Regions from separate parts of the Mycobacterium sp. NGS18 genome, predicted to be linked through region 1. Evidence: riboswitches for the same ligand, from Rfam matches in the RefSeq annotation. Region 1 holds a riboswitch; each other region holds the start of a gene.
The links. A riboswitch is a leader RNA that binds a small molecule or an ion and turns the genes downstream of it on or off. The one in region 1 is predicted to bind cobalamin.
Positions count from the first base shown of each region.

Region 1 (4,637 bases):
AGCGCCAGCACTTCGGCGACATCGTCGCCTGACGTGCGCATCGCCGAGGTGCCCCACACCGACAATCCCACCGACTCCGGGTAGCGGCCGGTGTCATCGAGGTAGCGCCGCACCAGCGAGTCCGCCATCGCCTGCCCGGTCTGCCAGGCCAGCCGCGACGGCACCGCCCGCGGGTCGACGGTGTAGAAGTTGCGTCCGGTGGGCAGCACGTTGACCAGGCCGCGCAGCGGCGACCCGGATGGCCCTGGGCGCACGAAGCCACCGGCCAGCGCATGCAGCACCGAGTCCAGCTCGGCCGCCGTACCCGCCAGCCGCGGAACCACCTCGGTGGCAGCGAATCTCAGCACCCGGCGTACCTCGGGATCGGGATGCAGCGAATCGGCCGCTCCGGCCTCCCAGCCGGCCGACTCCATGGCTTCGACCAGGTGCCGGGCGCGCTCCTCGATCTCATCGACCGCCGAACCCGCCGCGTCGTCTTTCAGGCCGAGCGCGGCCCGCAGCCCGGGCACCGCGTGGTCCACTCCGCCCCACACCTGCGGGGCGCGCAGGATCGCCAGCACCAGGTTCACCCGCTCGGGACCGGTCGGGGCACCGCCGAGCACGTGCAGCCCGTCGCGGATCTGGGCGTCCTTGATCTCGCAGAGCCAGCCGTCGACGTGCAGCAGGAAGTCGTCGAACTCCTCGTCCTCGGGCCGCTCGTCCAGGCCCAGATCGCGGTGCATCTCCGCGGCGCGCATCAGATTCCAGATCTCGCCGCGGATCGCCGGCAGCTTGCCCGGATCCATGGTGGCGATATTGCCGTACTCGTCGAGCAACTGCTCCAGCCGCGCGATGTCGCCGTAGGACTCCGCGCGCGCCATCGGCGGGATCAGGTGATCGACGATGGTGGCGTGCGCGCGGCGTTTGGCTTGCGCGCCCTCGCCCGGGTCGTTGACCAGGAACGGGTAGATCAGCGGCAGGTCGGCGATCATGGCGTCGGTCGCGCACGCGGAAGAGAGCGCCGCGGTCTTGCCGGGCAGCCATTCCATCGAGCCGTGCTTGCCCAGGTGGATCACCGCGTGCGCGCCGAAGCCGTGTGCCAGCCAACGGTATGCGGCCAGGTAGTGGTGGCTGGGTGGCAGCTCCGGGTCATGATAGATCGCCACCGGGTTCTCCCCGAAGCCGCGCGGCGGCTGGATCATCAGCACGATGTTGCCGGATCGCAGTGCGGCCAGCACGATCTCGCCGGCCTCGTTGACGAACAGCTTGCCCGGCGCGGGGCCCCACGCCCGCGCCATCTCCTCGCGCAGCGAGTCCGGCAGCTCCGCGGTCCACTGCGCGTACTGCTGCGCGGTGACCCGCACCTGCGCCTCGGTCAGCTGCACCGCGGTCAGCCAGTCCTCATCCTGGCCGCCCGCCTCGATCAGGGTGTGGATCAGCCGATCCCCCGCCTCGGTTTCGTCAGCAATGCCCAGTACCCCGAAACCGTCGCCGACGTCATACTCCGCGTCGGCCAGCCGGTGCAGCAGCCGCACCGCCGACGCCGGAGTGTCCAGACCGACCGCGTTGCCGACCCGGGAGTGCTTGGTCGGATAGGCCGACAGCACCAGCGCCAGCTTCTTCTGACTGTTCGGAATGCGCCGTAACACAGCGTGATTGACCACCACACCGGCCACCCGGGCGCAGCGTTCGGCGTCGGCGGCGTAGTGCGGCAGCCCGTCGTCGTCGATCTCCTTGAACGAGAACGGCACGGTGATGATCCGGCCGTCGAATTCCGGGATCGCGATCTGGGTGGCCGAATCCAGCGGGGTGACGCCGTCGTCGTTGGCCGCCCAGTCCGCCTGCGACGAGGCCAAGCACAACCCCTGGAAGACCGGAATGTCCAGCGCGGCAATCTTTTCGATGTCCCACGCACCGTCGTCGTCGCCGGCGCTGACGGTCGCGGTCGCGTTGATCGCCCCGCCGGCCGCCAGCATGCAGACCACCACCGCGTCCAGTGTTCCCAATGCCGCGAACAACTCGTCGGGGGCGTTGCGCAGCGATGCGGCGAAGATCGGCACCCCGACCGCCCGGCCGGTGGCATCGATCGCGTCGGCCAGCGCGTGCGCGAATCCCGCGTTGCCGCTGACCTCGTGGGCCCGGTAGTAGAGCACACCGACCCGCACCGCATCGGGTGCCTCAACCGGCTCCCGAGACCCATACCCCCATTCCGGGACCACCGCCGGCTCCTCGAAACCCTCCCCGGTCAAAAGCACCGTGTCGCACAGGAAGGCGTGCAGCTGGGCGAGGTTGGCCGGCCCGCCCTCGGCGAGATAAGCGTGCGCTTGGGCCGCCAGCCCGATCGGAACCGTCGAGCACTCCATCAGCTCGGCGTTGGGCGAGCGCTCCCCGCCGAGCACCACCAGCGGCAGACCGGTCGCGCGCAGCAACTTCAGTTCGTCGGCGATCTCCGCCGAGGAACCCAGGATGCGCAGCACCACGACATCAACGCCGCCATCGATCAGCGGTTCGATCTCCTGGCGCGCCGGGTTGCCCAGCCGGTAGGCCGCCCCGCTGGCGCGTGCGGACAGCAGGTCGGTGTCGGATGTGGACAGAAGCGCAATGCGCCGCATAAGCCGGGCCTCCTGAGGGGTTCGCGCCCCTCGTCGTCGGATGTCCCGCAGCCGTATCTGGCTCGGGGAGCTGTGCCTGTCAGCGCCCCTCACAGTGGCGGAACCGCCCCGGAATTCCACCGGGTTCCTGACACCACGAGACGGCGGCCAGCCTAGCGCAGAGCGCCGTGCAAGAATGTCGCCGGTAAGGCGATGACAACACAGTGAGGAAGCCGGTGTGAATCCGGTGCGGTCCCGCCACTGTCATCGGGGAGTGACCCTCATCAGCCACGGCCCGCAACCGGTGGGGCTGGAAGGCGAGGCGAACAGTGATCCGAGAGCCAGGAGACTCACGTCATCGCGTCCTGCGAACCGGGGCGGTGTACCCCGAGGAAGCTGATGCACGCCCATGTCCCGTGCACTGCGGGTAGTCCCTGCGCTGGTCATAGCGCTGGCCCTGACGTTGGCCCCAGGGCTGGTCGGCTGCTCGGCCAATCACGCGACCCACGGGGCGGCCCGGCAGGACTGCATCACCGACTTCGACCCGCACACCGACTACTTTCCGGACAAATCGACGCTGTCCGAGGCCACCAACTTCCGCCTCGACTACCACCGCAGCTACCAGGTGCTGACCGTGCACCGGCCCTACCTCGGCGGCAAACCGGTCTCGTATGTCTTGGTGCGCTGCGGTGCCCCGGCCCCGGCGCTGACCGGCGAACTGGCCCGCGCCCAACAGATCACCGTCCCGGTGCACAGCCTGTACTCGGGTTCGACGACGCATCTGGCGATGATCACCGAGCTCGACCGGGCCGGGGTGGTCACCGGGGTGGCGAACCCCGCCGCGGTGGCCGACCCGCAGATCCGCAAGCGCATCGACGCCGACGAAACCGTCGGCTACGCCCCGGGAGGGCAGGTCAACATCGAAACCGTGCTGGCCGCCGGGCCCGACGTGCTAGTCACCGAGGGCATGGACGACCCCGGGCATCCCAAGCTACGCCAGGCCGGCATCCCGGTGCTCGCCGACGCCGAATGGCTGGAGCCCACCCCGCTGGGCCGGGCCGAATGGATCAAGGTGTTCGCCGCGCTGACCGGCACCGAACGGCAGGCCGCGCAGGTGTATGAGTCCATCCGCGACCGCTACCGCGCACTGGCCGCGCAGGCCGCGCGGGCCAAGCCCGTCGACGTGTTGGTCGGCACCATGTATTCGGGCAGCTGGTCCATGCCCACCGGGGCCAGCTACGCCGGCCGTCTGGTCGCCGACGCCGGCGGCACCTACCCCTGGCTGACCGACGGCGGCGCCGAGAACCGGCAGTTGAATTTCGAATCGGTCTACGCCCGCGCGGGAAGCGCGCCGCTATGGCTGGTCACCGACGACTGGAAAACGGTCGACGACGCGGTGGCGCGGGACAGCCGGTACGGCGAATTGACCGCGGTGCGCACCGGGCAGGTGTGGTCGGCCACGAAGGCGATCACCCCAGCGGGGGGCAACACCTACTGGGAACGCGGCACCGCCAGACCGGATCTGCTGCTGGCCGACCTGGTCGCGATCCTGCACTCGGAGCAGGCCCCGAACCACACTTTCGAGTTCTACCGGCAGGTGCACCGATGAAGGCGCGTACGACACTGGTGCTGGCCGGGCTGGCCGCCGCCGTCGTGGTGCTGGCCCTGCTCGGTCTGGCGCTCGGCCCGGTGCGGGTGCCGCTGGCCGACACCGTCCGCGTGCTGTTCGGCGCCGAACCGTCGGACCCGCGCTGGCAGGTGATCGTGACGAACATGCGGTTGCCGCGGGTGCTCACCGCGCTGGCCGCCGGTGCCGCACTCGGGGTCGCCGGCCTGCAGCTGCAGACCCTCTTCCGCAACACCCTGGCCGACCCCTACATCCTCGGGGTCAGCTCCGGGGCCAGCCTGGGGGTGGCGCTGGTGGTGCTGGCCGGCGGTGCGGCGGGTTTCAGCACCGCCGGCGCCAGCCGCGCCGGGGAGGTCACCGCGGCAGCGCTGGGCGCCGCGGCGATGCTGACGTTGGTGCTGGTGCTGTCACGCTGGACCCGCTCGGCGGCGACGCTGCTG
Region 1 covers NZ_JCALEC010000010.1:6,322-10,958, forward strand. Annotated here, with positions in the region: gene AC5Y31_RS17360 (cobaltochelatase subunit CobN) at 1-2,591, opposite strand, end outside; cobalamin riboswitch at 2,624-2,744, opposite strand; cobalamin riboswitch at 2,764-2,942, shown strand; gene AC5Y31_RS17365 (ABC transporter substrate-binding protein) at 2,980-4,179, shown strand; gene AC5Y31_RS17370 (FecCD family ABC transporter permease) at 4,176-4,637, shown strand, end outside.

Region 2 (4,637 bases), on a different contig from region 1:
CCAGCGTCACCGAGGAGACCGCCGGGACCACCGCGACCCGCTCGGCGCCCAGCAGCTCGATCAGCGTGCTGCCCACCCCGGACAGCAGCGGATCACCGGAGGCCAGCGCAACCACCTGCCGGCCGGCCAGGCCGTCGACCAGCGCCGGCAACCCGGCCCGTAGCGGCGACGGCCAATCGTGGCGCTGCTGACCGGGTGATTCCGGCAGCATCGCCAGGTGGCGCGGCGCACCGATAACGGCATCGGCGGCCAGCACCCTCTCCCGCGCGGGTTCTGTCAGCCCGGCCCAGCCGTCGGCGCCGATACCGAGGACCACCAGGCGTTCGGCGGTGGGCACAGCTATGTCAACCGTTCGGTGAGGAACTGCACCACCCGCTTGCGCGCCTCGTAGGCGGGGTGCCCGTCGACCTCGCGGACCTGGTCGGTGAGCACCGAGTGCGCCATCCGGGACAGCCCGTCCGGATTGCCCGGCGAGGAGTCGATCTCGATCACCTCGAACGCGTCCCCGAGCCGGGCCTTCAGCGTCGCGAAGCGGTCACCGGGGGCCATCTTGTCCTCGCTGAACCGCAAGCCAAGCGCGCACAGCCCGTCGTTGGCGGCGCGGTCGGCGATCATCCCCAGCTCGACCTCGGAGAGCCCCGGATCGCGGCGCTGTTTGAGCGTCAGCGGGATCGGTACGGACGGCTGGCTGAGCACCGGCGCCAGCACGGCGTCGTCGACGGCGGCCGCCAGCGCAAAACCGCCGGTGAAGCACTGGCCGATCACCCCGACGCCTTTGCCGGGCGTCTTCTCGTTGAGGTCGCGGGCCAGCGCCCGCAGGAACTGGGTGACCGGACGTTGCTTGTCGGTGGCGAACGCGGCGAACTCCCGGGTCACGCAGGCACGGGCGATCGTGCTCAGCGCGTAGCCGGGTGTGATCGCCTTACCGGGTTGGCCGAATAATGACGGGATCGCCACGGTGAAGCCGTTGTCCACCAGGTGGTTTCCCAATCCGAGCACGCCGGGGTGCACTCCCGGGATCTCCGGTATCAGTACCACCCCGGGGCCACGCCCCTTGCGGTACACGTCGTGGGTGAAACCGCCGCCGGTGAACGGCGCTGGGACCCAGCCGGTCAGGTCTGCTTCGGGTGCAGTCATCTCTGAGTGTCCTTTCGGTTGGTGTTAGGGTATCGGCGCGAAGTGCCAGGGAAGTCGGTGTGACTCCGACGCAGGCCCGCTACGGTGTTCCGCGGCGCATTCCCGCTGATTGGGAAGCGCTTCGGTCAGTCCGAATACCGGCTTCGCGTTGCCAACACCGGGCATCACGAGCGGAGCCTCAATGCAACAGCTGTACCCCTTCCCTGCCGTCCTCGGCGGCGACCCGGACGCCCCGGGCGGCCTCGACGACATGGCGCTGGCGCTTGTCCTGAGCGCGATCTCCCCCAGCATCGGCGGCGTACTCATCCGCGGCGAGAAGGGCACCGCCAAGTCGACGCTGGTACGCGCGCTGGCCCAGGTGCTGCCGCCTATCGACGTGGTCGCCGACGACCGGTTCTCCTCCGATCCCGCCGAGGCCAACCCGCTGTCCCCCGACGGCCCGTTCCCCGCCGACGCCGCCGTGCAGACCCGCCCGGTGCGGCTGGTGGAGTTGCCGGTCGGCGCCACGGAGGACCGGGTGGTGGGGTCGATCCACCTGGAGCGGGCGCTGGGTGCCGGCGTGGTGGAGTTCGAGCCGGGGCTGCTGGCCCGGGCCAACCGCGGCATCCTCTACGTCGACGAGGTCAATCTGCTCGCCGACCACCTGGTGGACCTGCTGCTGGACGCGGCCGCGATGGGGCGACTGACCGTCGAACGCGACTCGGTGTCGGTCACCCACGCGGCACGCTTCGTGATCGTCGGGACGATGAACCCCGAGGAGGGCGAGCTGCGCCCACAGCTGCTCGACCGATTCGGGCTGACCGTTGAGGTTTCCGCGCCGCGCGATCCGGCGGTGCGCGCCGAGGCGGTACGCCGACGGTTGGCCTTCGACGCCGATCCCGAGGGTTTCGCGGCCGGGTACGCCGCGGCCGAGGAGCGGCTGCGCGCCCGGATTCACACTGCGCAGCAGCTGCTTTCGCGGGTGCTGCTCACCGACGCCGCGCTGGTCAAGATCGGCGAGATCTGCGCGGCGTTCGATGTGGACGGCCTGCGCGGCGACATCGTCTGCGCCCGCACCGCGGTCGCGCATGCGGCATGGCAGGGCCGCGACGCGGTCAACGTCGAGGATCTGCGGGTCGCCGCCCGGCTGGCGCTGCCGCATCGGCGGCGGCGCAAGCCGTTCGACGCCCCCGGTCTCGATGAAGCCGAACTCGACGAGCTGCTGCCTCAGGAGGATTCCGGTCCCGAGCCCGAGCCGGATCCGGACGGCCCACCGGAGGGCGGGAACGACGCCCCGCCACCCCCGGATGCGGGCGGGCCGGCGCCGGGTGGGTCCGGCTCCACCTCGACCGTCGGATCCGATTCCCCTTACCGCGCACGGTTTTTCACCGTCGACGGGGTCGGCGCGGGCCGCGCCGGGCGGCGCAGCCGGGCCCGCACCAGTTCCGGACGCCGGGTGGGCGCCACCGCCGCCGGCGCCACGGGCGGGCTGCACCTGCTGGAGACGCTGCGGGCCGCCGCGCCACATCAGGGCGCCCGCGGCCGGGTGGACGGCCGGATGATCCTGCAGGCCGGCGATCTACGCCGTGCCGTCCGGGAGGGCCGGGAGGCCAACCTGGTGCTGTTCGTGGTGGACACCTCCGGGTCGATGGCCGCCGCCGAGCGGATGCGGCACGTCAAGACCGCGATCTTGTCCTTGCTGCTGGACGCCTACCGGCGCCGGGACCGGGTGGCGGTGGTGACGTTTCGCGATACACGGGCCGAAGTGGTGCTGCCTGCGACCGGGTCGGTGGAGATCGCCGCGGTGCGCCTGGACGAGTTGCCCGCCGGCGGCCGCACCCCGCTGGCCGAGGGCCTGCTCGAAGCCGCCGAGCTGATCCGCCGGGAACGGCTACGCGAACCGGCGTGTCGCCCGCTGCTGGTGGTGCTGACCGACGGTCGGGCCACCGCCGGCGCCGATCCGGTCGAGCGGTCCCGCCAGGCCGCCGGACTGCTCGCATCACAGGGCTTTTCGGCGGTGGTGGTGGATTGCGAGAACGGCCGGATGCGGCTCGGGTTGGCACGCTCCCTGGCTGAGCGGCTGCGGGCCGAATACGTCCCGCTGCCGCAGGTGAGTGCCGAGGCGCTGACCGACATCGTTCGCGATGCCACCGGAAAGGGAGCTGCCTGATGCCGCAAGGACAACCGTTGACGGTGCCCGACGACAACCTGACCACCCGCCAGCGCCGCAACCGGCCGCTGCTGATGGTGCACACCGGCGACGGCAAGGGCAAGTCCACCGCCGCGTTCGGATTGGCGCTGCGCGGCTGGAATCAGGGCTTTCGGATCGGGGTGTTCCAGTTCGTGAAGTCCGCGAAATGGCGGGTCGGCGAGCAGGCGGTGCTGGAACGGCTCGGCGCCCTGCACGACGAGACCGGTGAGGGCGGCTCGGTGCAGTGGCACAAGATGGGTTCGGGCTGGTCGTGGAGCCGCAAATCCGGCAGCACCGAGGATCACGCCGGCGACGCACTGGCCGGCTGGACCGAGATCAAGCGCCGCCTTGCCGAGCAGACCCATGACCTCTACGTCCTCGACGAGTTCACCTACCCGATCGACTGGGGATGGGTGGACGTCGACGACGTGGTCGAGACGCTGCGCTCCCGGCCCGGCCACCAGCACGTCGTTATCACCGGCCGTCGCGCCCATCCGCGGCTGGTCGAGGCCGCCGACCTGGTCACCGAGATGACCAAGATCAAGCACCCGATGGACGCCGGCCAGAAGGGCCAGCGCGGGATCGAATGGTAAGTCTCCCCCGGATCGTGGTGGCCGCGCCCGCATCCGGGCACGGTAAGACCACCGTGGCGGTCGGGCTGATGGCGGCGCTAGCCGCACGCGAGCTGACCGTCAGCGGGCACAAGGTCGGCCCGGACTACATCGACCCGGGCTATCACGCCCTGGCCACCGGGCGCCCGGCCCGCAACCTGGATCCGGTGCTGGTCGGCACCGAGCGGATCGTGCCGCTGCTGCTGCATGGTGCTTCTGGCGCCGAGATCGCCGTGATCGAGGGCGTGATGGGGCTTTTCGACGGCCGGCTCGGCGCTGACGGCGAGGCCTCCACCGCTCACGTCGCGGCGTTGACCGCGTCCCCGGTGTTGCTGGTCGTCGACATCTCGCACGCGTCGCGCACCCACGCGGCGGTGGTGGCGGGCCTGGCCGGCTACGCCCCGGACGTGCGGGTGGCCGGCGTGATCCTCAACCAGGCCGGCAGCACCCGGCACGCCGATGAAGTCGTCGCCGCGTTGCGCCCCACCGGCATTCCGGTTCTGGGGGTGCTGCCCCGCGATGCGGGCGTGCGGGCCCCGTCTCGGCATCTCGGGCTGGTGCCGGCCGCCGAACGCGACGAGTCCGGTGCGATGCTCGACCGCCTGGCCGGGCTGATCGCGCAGCAGGTGGATCTCGACGCGGTGGTTGCCGTGGCGCGTCAGGCACCGGATCTGGTTGGCGCCGTGTGGGATCCGGCTGCGGAGGTGTGCGCCGGCTCT
Region 2 covers NZ_JCALEC010000011.1:3,310-7,946, reverse strand. Annotated here, with positions in the region: gene cbiE (precorrin-6y C5,15-methyltransferase (decarboxylating) subunit CbiE) at 1-337, opposite strand, end outside; gene AC5Y31_RS18155 (dienelactone hydrolase family protein) at 340-1,137, opposite strand; cobalamin riboswitch at 1,161-1,297, shown strand; gene AC5Y31_RS18150 (magnesium chelatase subunit D family protein) at 1,319-3,286, shown strand; gene cobO (cob(I)yrinic acid a,c-diamide adenosyltransferase) at 3,286-3,900, shown strand; gene cobBC (bifunctional hydrogenobyrinic acid a,c-diamide synthase/histidinol phosphate aminotransferase CobBC) at 3,894-4,637, shown strand, end outside.
Region 2: it holds a riboswitch for cobalamin, as region 1 does, so the genes downstream of both, AC5Y31_RS18150 (magnesium chelatase subunit D family protein) here and AC5Y31_RS17365 (ABC transporter substrate-binding protein) in region 1, are expected to answer to the same signal.

Region 3 (4,637 bases), on a different contig from region 1:
TCCAGCGAACTCAGCAGCCCCGGACCCGCGTCCACCACATAAGGCACCGCATTGACGACGCGCATCGCGGTCGCCGCCATCGCGCCCCGGCCGGCACCGTGACCTGCTGCGTCACCCAGGGTCATCGCGCAGTGGATGTCGGGATCGCCGTCGATGTCCACCCGATAGGTGGCGTCACAGTCCGAGGCCAACCAGTCCGGTGCGACGTCGCGGGCCATCCGGATGATGTGCTCGACCACGATGGCCTCCCGTCCGTCGACGACGCCGACCGCCCGGGTGCACACCGCGCCGCACGTCCCGGCCGCGATAGTCCCGAAGGCCACTTCGATATCGCGACGTGTGACCCGCCGGTCCAGCGAACCGCGGATCTCCTCGACTTGCGCGCCCAGACCCTGCGCCATCAGGTGAATCGGTGCGCTCCAAGCCATCTCGATGAAGCCCGGGGTGCTCAGCATCGGCTCGAAGTCCAGCGGCCGGCCGAATCCCATCCCATCCATCATGACGTCGGCAACCGGGTAGTGGTCGTTGAGCGCGATCTCGCGCACCGTCAGCGTGCGAATCGACTTGGACTGAGTAGCCAGCATCAGGGCGAGCTGATCGGAGCCGAAGCCCGGAAAGACCCCGGACACGTAGAACGACGCGGCACCGGCCTTGGCCGCCGCCTGTAGCTGTTCGCGCCACTCGGGATGAAAGTAGCTCGGCGGATACACCAGGCTGGTCGACGACGTCGAGACGACGTTGATCCCTGCCTCCAGCAGCCGCAGATAGTCGGGCACCGCTGCAGCGTCGCGGTCCGGTCCGCTCGCGGCATACACGACGCAGTCCGGCCGCAGTCGGATCAGCGCATCGGCGTCACCGGTCGCCGCCACCCCGAGCGCGGTGCCACCGGCGAGTTCGCCGGCATCACGGCCCGCCTTCTCGGTCGAATGCACCCAGACCCCAACGAGTTCCATATCGGGCCGGTGCCGGATCGCGTCGATCGCAATGGAGCCGACACCGCCGGTTGACCACACCACGACGCGGGTTTTCCGATTCATGCTTTCCCCTCCGAGTTCGCGCGCCCAACGGCTGCCACTGCATGTTCCAGATAGGGCCAGGCAAGGGTGGGCGGAAGCCCGCCGCACAGCGGAAGCAGCGGCAGGCTGCGACCGGACCGCAGCTGCTCGACGGCCTCCCCGATGGTGAAGATGCGGTACGGCCCGGGTGCTTCCCGCAGTTCCGTCACGCTGGCGGCCCGCGAGATGCTCGCTACGCTCTCATCTCCGTGCCGGTAGCCGGCGGCGGTGACGGCATCGTGGAGCAGGTACGGTCCGAGTTCGCCCCAAGCCTTATCCACGTCGTCTGCAACGAAGACGGTCGTCGGCGCGTCAGGCTCGGGGAACTGGGCCGGACCAGGCTCATGGCCGTGCTCCCGGCACTGCGATTCGTAAAAATCTTTCAGGCCAGCCGGATTCGCCTGAGCGAGAAATCCCAGACCGTGCCGGGCGGCACGGACGGCCGCCGCCGCGCTGCCGCCGGCGATCATGATGTGCGGGCCACCCGGTGTCACACCGGCCGGGGTCACATGGATTCGGCGGCCCTCATAGCGGACCGGCTCACCGCGCAACAGCGCCAGCAGCAGGCTCAACTTCTCATCGGCCAGCGTTCCGCGGGTGCCGATTTCGATGCCGAAGTGCTCGTACTCCTGCGCGCGGTGACCGAGTCCGAAGGCATAGGCGACGCGCCCATTGCTGATGATGTCGAGCACGCTCATGTCTTCGGCCAGCCGGACCGGATCCCAGAACGGCAGGACCACCGCGGCGAGCATGATCCTCAATGCCTCGGTGCGGGCGGCGATGGCCGTAGCCAGCACCAGTGGCGACGGCAGGTGATTGTCCTCGGTGCCGTGATGCTCGGACAGCACCGCGGCGATCGCACCGCGGGTCTCGGCCCAGGCGCACATTTCGATGGCCGCGGCGTACAGCTCAGCGCGGGGTGCAGCCGACACCGGCGCCCGCATGTCGAAGCGAAGCGTGAACATGTGCCGGCAACTCCTTCGGGCGTCCGGCCGACTATAACCTAATATTTGTTCTCATACCCATGAACGGACCGAGCGCGCCGTACGCCGGCCACATGTACGGTCGAAGCCATGGCGCGCATTGTGATCATCGGCGGCCACGGCAAGGTCGCCCTGCTACTCAGCCGCATCCTGACCGAACCCGGCGGTTCAGCGAGGCTCGACGAAGGAGAGGCGAAGCTGGGACCGCCGCATGAACCGAGCGGTTCAGCGAGGCTCGACGAAGGAGAGGCGAAGCTGGGACCGCCGCATGAACCCGGCCACGAGGTCAGTTCGGTGTTCCGCAATCCCGACCACTCCGAGGAGGTCGCGGTGACGGGGGCGATTCCGGTGGTGGCCGACATCGAGCAACTCGACACCGCCGCGCTGGCCGACCTGTTGGCCGGCCACGATGCGGTGGTGTTCTCCGCCGGCGCCGGTGGTGGCGACCCGGCCCGCACCTACGCCGTCGACCGCGACGCCGCCATCCGCACCATCGACGCCGCCGCGCAAGCCGGCATCCGGCGCTTTGTGATGGTGTCCTACTTCGGCGCCGGTCCTGATCACGGCGTGGCGGAAGACGATCCGTTCTACCCGTACGCGCAGGCCAAGGCGGCCGCCGACGCCCATCTGCGGGCTACCGATCTGGACTGGACGGTGCTGGGGCCGAGTCGGCTGACCCTGGAGCCGGCGACCGGCCGGATCGATATCGGCCCGCACACCGGCAAAGGTGAGGTGTCCCGGGGCAATGTCGCGCTGGTGACCGCGACCTGCCTGACCGGCACCTCGACGATTCGCCGCACCATCGAGTTCAACGACGGGCAGGCGCCCATCCCGGAGGCTCTGGCAGCCCTTCAGGGCGATTGACGGGTAACGTCGACCACGCAACTGGTTTGCCGACATCGCCGGTAGTAGTGGCGCCGTTGGCATCGAGCGCGACGCGGTTTTCCGTGGAGCGCGAGAGGGAACCCGGTGAGAGTCCGGGACTGTCCCGCAGCGGTATGCAGGAACGACCGCCGTCAAAGGCACTGGTCAGGGGTTCGCCCGCGACTGGGAAGCGACGGCCACTAGGAGCACCCCGGTGCGCGCCTGCGAGTCCGAAGACGTGCCTGTTGTGTCGAGCGCGCCGCGCCCGGCGGATCAACGCCTCGCGGAATGGGCGTCTGGTTTTTCAGCGTTATAGTGCGTTAAATTGCACGGAACCGGATTGGCTGGACGACCGCCGGCGGAGACCCACCCTCTGGATCAAAGGATCGCATCGTGACCGTTCAACCCTTTACCGCCACCGTTCTCGGATCTCCGCGAATCGGGCCGCGCCGCGAACTCAAGCGCGCCACCGAGAGTTACTGGGCCGGCCGGATAGGACAAGACGAACTGAAGAAGGTCGCTGCCGGCCTGCGCCGCGACACCTGGGCACAGTTGGTCGCCGCTGGTCTGGACTCGGTGCCGGTGAACACGTTCTCCTATTACGACCAGATGCTCGACACCGCGGTGCTGCTCGGTGCGCTCCCGCAGCGGGTCGCCGGGGTGGCCGACGAGCTGGACCGTTACTTTGCCGCCGCACGGGGCAACTCCGAGATCGCCCCGCTGGAGATGACGAAGTGGTTCGACACCAACTACCACTACATCGTTCCGGAGATCGGCCCGGACACCAAGTTCGCGCTGAATCCGGCCAAGGTGCTCGCTGAGTTCAAAGAGGCTGCCGAGCAAGGGGTTCCGGCTCGCCCGGTGATCATCGGTCCCATCACCTTCCTGCAGCTGAGCAAGGCGGTCGACGGTGCGCCGGCGCCGATCTTCCGCCTCGACGAGCTGACCGACGTCTACGCCGAGCTGCTTTCCAAGCTGGCCGAAGCCGGGGCCGAGTGGGTGCAGATCGACGAGCCGGTGTTGGTGACGGACGGCGCCCCGGACGCCCCGGCGCTGGCCGAACAGGTCTACAGCCGCCTCGCCGGTGTGGCGGGCCGGCCGGCGATCTTCGTCGCCACCTACTTCGGCGACCCGGGCGGTGCGCTGGCCGCGCTGGCCCGGACCCCGGTCGAGGCGATCGGCGTGGACCTGGTCTACGGCTCGGTGGACTCGGTGGCCGCAGTTCCGGAGTTGGCCTCCAAGACCCTGGTCGCCGGTGTCGTCGACGGCCGCAACATCTGGCGCACCGACCTGGAGGCCGCGCTGGCGAAGCTGGCGACCGTGCGGGGGTCGGCGGCTGCGGTGGCGGTATCCACGTCGTGCTCGACGCTGCATGTCCCCTACTCGCTGGCGTATGAGGCCGATTCGGCGCTGGACGACAACCTGCGCAGCTGGCTGGCATTCGGCGCCGAGAAGGTGACCGAAGTGGCCGTCTTGTCTCGGGCCCTGGCCGAGGGCCGCGACGCCGTAGCCGACGAGATCGCCGCATCCCAGGCCGCGGTGGCCTCGCGCAAGTCCGACCCGCGGCTGAACAACGCCGACGTGCGTGGCCGGATCGCGACGATCACCGCGGCCGGCGCGCACCGCGGCAGCGCCGAGGCCCGGCGTGCCGCTCAGGACGAGCGGCTGCATCTGCCGCCGCTGCCGACCACCACCATCGGGTCGTTCCCGCAGACCGTCGACATCCGCAAGGCCC
Region 3 covers NZ_JCALEC010000006.1:67,063-71,699, reverse strand. Annotated here, with positions in the region: gene AC5Y31_RS13410 (NAD(P)H-dependent amine dehydrogenase family protein) at 1-1,037, opposite strand, end outside; gene AC5Y31_RS13405 (LLM class flavin-dependent oxidoreductase) at 1,034-2,020, opposite strand; gene AC5Y31_RS13400 (NAD(P)H-binding protein) at 2,129-2,902, shown strand; cobalamin riboswitch at 2,964-3,162, shown strand; gene metE (5-methyltetrahydropteroyltriglutamate--homocysteine S-methyltransferase) at 3,296-4,637, shown strand, end outside.
Region 3: it holds a riboswitch for cobalamin, as region 1 does, so the genes downstream of both, metE (5-methyltetrahydropteroyltriglutamate--homocysteine S-methyltransferase) here and AC5Y31_RS17365 (ABC transporter substrate-binding protein) in region 1, are expected to answer to the same signal.